DNA from 2 places in the Arthrobacter sp. KBS0703 genome. Region 2 is predicted to be linked to the other one. Evidence: riboswitches for the same ligand, from Rfam matches in the RefSeq annotation. Region 2 holds a riboswitch; the other holds the start of a gene.

Region 1 (2,196 bases), on a different contig from region 2:
TTTCACGGCGGATGTGCTGCTCGCGGGTCTGCAGGGCAAGGCGGTAGGCGGGGACGCCGGCCGAGTCCTTGGAGACGCCGACCAGACGGCCCGGCATGGAGCGCTCAAGCCCCTTCTGGACGGCCATGTAGGCAGCGTGCGGGCCGCCGTAGAAGAGCGGAACGCCCAGGCGCTGCGCCGAGCCGACGGCGATGTCCGCGCCCTGTTCGCCCGGAGGCGTGATGAGTGTGAGGGACAGGAGGTCCGCAGCCACCGTCACGAGCGCACCGCGGTCCTTGGCGGCGGCGATGACCTCGGAGTGGTCGAAGACGCGGCCGGAAACGCCAGGCTGCTGCAGGACCACGCCGTTGATGACGCCGTCGGGCAGTCCTTTGGAGAGGTCCGCAACCTCGACTTCGAAGCCCAGCGCTTCGGCGCGGCCCTTGACGATCGCAATGGTCTGCGGCAGGCAGTCGGCGTCCAGGACGGTCTTGCCGTCGTGGGCTTCCTTGTTCTTGTTGGCGCGGCGCATCATCAGCACGGCCTCGGCCACGGCGGTCGCTTCGTCCAGCAGCGACGCGTTGGCGATGGGCAGTCCCACGAGGTCCTGCACCATGGTCTGGAAGTTCAGCAGCGCCTCGAGCCGGCCCTGGGAGATCTCCGGCTGGTAGGGGGTGTACGCCGTGTACCAGGCCGGGGCTTCGAGGATGTTGCGGCGGATCACCGGCGGCGTGACGGTGTCGTAGTAGCCCTGGCCGATCATCTGCACGGCCGTCTTGTTCTTCGCGGCGATCTTGCGCAGCTCGGCGAGGGTTTCGACTTCGCTGAGTGCCGGGGCGAGCTGCAGCGGGGAGTCCTGGCGGATGTCCTTGGGTACTGCCGTGTCAACCAGCGCATCAACGGTGTCGTAGCCGACAGCCTTGAGCATGGCGTCGACGTCGGCTTCGCGGCGCGCGCCGATATGGCGGTCAACGAAGGAAGTGGAGGCTGAATTGACAGTCAAAAGGAACTCCATAACTCAGGCGGCGCAGGGTACGCCACATCGATTCGGGTTCCTCCCCGCTCTGTATATTGGACCTGAGAGTTTCCGCGCGGCCGTGCTTTTGCACAGCCCCGCTTGCACCGTCGGTGAGCACAGCATGCCCTGAACACTCCGGGTAGTTACGGAACATTCCAGATGGGCAGCCTGCTGCTTTCCAGAGTTGCCTTGCCGCGGCGGTACATGGGCCTGAGAGATTCCTGGGGAGGATTTGCTCCTACGGCGCCTGCTTGTACCTACTTGCAGAACTCTCCCGCCGCAGATCAAAGGCATATTCAATTAGCGATGACAACAGTCACAGGGGCTATTCTCCTACGTCCGGAAGGCGGCCGCAAACTGTCTCGCGGGGGCCGGACGGCGTGGCGGGGGCTAGCCGCGGAGCCGTTCCAGCGCGCCGAGCAGGCTCTCGACGTCGGCGGCTGTCTCGGCGGGAGTGGCCGCCGGCCCGATCGACAGCATGGCATTGAAATACAGGCCGTCCCCCATGTAGAGCACCGCCTTCGCGAGTCCGGGACCCACGTCTTTGGCGATCTCAGCGAGCCAGCGCTGCTGGATGTGGGCGAAACGGCGCCGGGTCTCCTCGTGGGCAACCTCGGCGAGGCGCGTGGCGGCCACGATGACCCGGTCCAGCGGCGTGTCCGCCCAGACTGACGACTTGATGAAGTAGGCGGCAGCACCTTCCGGCGCCTTTGCCATGGCCTGGGCATCCGCCTCAGCGTGCTCGTCCAGACGGTCCAGCAGGACGCCGATCAGGGCTTCCTTGTTCGGGAAGTGATAGAGCAGCCCGCCCTTGGAGACGCCCGCGCGGCCGGCGACGGCGTCGAGGGTGGCAGCCCTCTCCCCCACCTCAATGAGGAGCGATTCAAAGGCATCGAGGACGGCGCCGCGCGCGACTGGTTTTCTGGCCATGGCTCCCATCATGCCTGCTCAGGCAGCCGATTTTATAACTATACCGTCCAGACGGTATAGTTACTGCATGACCACCGCCTCAACCACCCAGAAGCACAGCCGGACCACCTCCGAGGACATCGGGCAGCCCATACCCGTCAACGGCGGTGTGCGCGACTGGATTGCCCTTGGGCTCCTCATGTTCCCGGTCCTCCTGGTGGCCGTGGACAACACCGCGCTGACGTTTGCGCTGCCGGCCATCGCCCGCAGCCTGGACCCCTCAGGCGTGC
Region 2 (2,196 bases):
CGGGACCGTGGTAGACGGCGTACATCGAGGAGACGATGGCCAGCAGCGCCTGGGCGGTGCAGATGTTGGACGTAGCCTTTTCACGGCGGATGTGCTGCTCGCGGGTCTGCAGGGCCAGCCGGTAGGCGGGGACGCCGGCGTTGTCCTTGGAGACGCCGACGATGCGGCCCGGGAGCGTGCGTTCCATGCCTTCGCGCACCGCCATGTAGGCAGCGTGCGGGCCGCCGAAGAACAGCGGCACCCCCAGGCGCTGCGTGGAGCCGACGGCGACGTCCGCGCCCTGTTCGCCCGGAGGCGTGATCAGGGTCAGGGCCAGGAGGTCCGCTGCCACGGTGACGAGCGCGCCGCGGTCCTTGGCCTCTGCGATCACCGCGGACTGGTCCCAGACCCGGCCGGAGACGCCGGGCTGCTGCAGGACCACGCCGTTGATGTCGCCGTCGGGCAGCCCCTGGGTCAGGTCCGCAACCTCGACCTCGAAGCCCAATGCCTCGGCGCGGCCCTTGACGATGGCGATGGTCTGCGGCAGGCAGTCGGCGTCCAGGACGGTCTTGCCGTCGCGGGCGCCAGCGTTCTGTCCGGCGGACTTGTTGGCGCGGCGCATCAGGAGCACGGCCTCGGCGACGGCGGTCGCTTCATCGAGGAGCGACGCATTGGCGACCGGGAGCGCGGTGAGGTCCTGGACCATGGTCTGGAAGTTCAGCAGCGCCTCGAGCCGGCCCTGGGAAATCTCCGGCTGATAGGGGGTGTACGCCGTGTACCAGGCCGGGGCTTCGAGGATGTTGCGGCGGATCACCGGCGGCGTGACGGTGTCGTAGTAGCCCTGGCCGATCATCTGCACGGCCGTCTTGTTCTTGGACGCCAGCTTGCGCAGCTCGGCCAGCACCTCAACTTCGCTGACGGCGGTGTCCAGGCTGAGCGGCTTTTCCTGGCGGATGGAGGCGGGGACTGCGTTGTCAACGAGGCCGTCTACGGTGTCGTAGCCGACGGCCTTGAGCATGGTGTCGATGTCTGATTGGCGGCGCGCACCGATGTGGCGGTCTGCGAACGTGGACGGGGACGATTGAACCGTCATGAGGAACTCCATAATTCAGGTGGCACAGAGTGCCACGATGATTCGGGTTCCTCCCCGCTCTGTATTGGACCTGAGAGTTTCCGCGTTGCCTGCTGTTCGCAGGCGCCACTTGCACCGTCGGTGAGCCCGGTTTCCCGGACTGCTTTCCAGAGTTGCCTTGCCGCGGCGGTACGTGGGCCTGAGAGATTCCTGGGGAGGATTTGCTCCTACGGCGCCTGCTGAACGTACCGGCAGGACTCTCCCGCCGCAGATCATAAGCTGTGCCACTGGTGGGTGACACGGCTCACACATTATCTGCTGTCCGCGCCGGATGCAAAATCTGCGTCACATGAGGCGTTGTTTTCGCCGGCAGAGGACGACGGCGGGACCTCCCACCGCTGCCTCCGACTCGCCGACGTGCGCGTCTTGTAAATGGCTATTGTCACCCAGGCAGGGAGTTAGTATTCTGCGGCCAGCCGGACATTCGGCCGCATCAGGCGGCGCCCGGAACGGCGCCGCCGTCAGGGGCTATTCCCGTAAATAAAGGCGCCCGTCACCACACTGGCCGACAACGTGGAACACAGGGTGCCACGCTTCCATTCAAGGGAGAACCTGATGTTAGGCACCAGAAGCGGCCTCGCCGTCGTCGCTCTTGCCGTTGCCCTCATGACCATAGCCGCGCCCGCGCACGCAGTCCCCGCAACGCTCGTGAGCGCGGGGCCGGGAATCCTCGTCGCCGACGGCGCCGCGGTGGATGTTCCCGTCAAATTCGTGTGCGACACCGACCCTGCCCTGATCATCGCGGTACCCGTCGTCCAACTCACCCAACGAGTCAGCGACGGACGGATCGCCGGTGGCGGCGGAAACGATCAGCTCAGCTGCACCAAGCAGGCCCAGACAGTCACCATCAGGGTGGTTCCAAACCTGATGGCGTTCAACGAAGGCGCCGCCGCTGCTTCGGTGATTCTGCAAACCTGCAGCGCGCAATTCCAGTGCTCCGCCGTCATTGTCAACACCGAAATAACGCTCGCCAAACCAGCCGGCGCGGGGCTCCCGCCCCAACGATGAATATGCCCCAACCCCAGCCTTAGGAGCCGGGCATCCCGGCCAGTTCGTCGTGCCGGGCCAGTTCCTCGTGCGGGCCA

The links. Region 2 has a riboswitch for glycine ahead of gcvP (aminomethyl-transferring glycine dehydrogenase). Riboswitches for the same ligand answer to the same signal wherever they lie in the genome.
Region 1: it holds a riboswitch for glycine, as region 2 does, so the genes downstream of both, gcvP (aminomethyl-transferring glycine dehydrogenase) here and gcvP (aminomethyl-transferring glycine dehydrogenase) in region 2, are expected to answer to the same signal.

What each region holds. Positions count from the first base shown of each region.
Region 1 covers NZ_MVDG02000001.1:3,127,971-3,130,166, forward strand. Annotated here, with positions in the region: gene gcvP (aminomethyl-transferring glycine dehydrogenase) at 1-994, opposite strand, end outside; glycine riboswitch at 1,186-1,284, opposite strand; gene B1A87_RS14500 (TetR/AcrR family transcriptional regulator) at 1,388-1,927, opposite strand; gene B1A87_RS14505 (MFS transporter) at 1,995-2,196, shown strand, end outside.
Region 2 covers NZ_MVDG02000002.1:207,282-209,477, forward strand. Annotated here, with positions in the region: partial or broken gene gcvP (aminomethyl-transferring glycine dehydrogenase) at 1-1,072, opposite strand, end outside; glycine riboswitch at 1,229-1,326, opposite strand; gene B1A87_RS21470 (hypothetical protein) at 1,667-2,119, shown strand; gene B1A87_RS21475 (gluconokinase) at 2,139-2,196, opposite strand, start outside.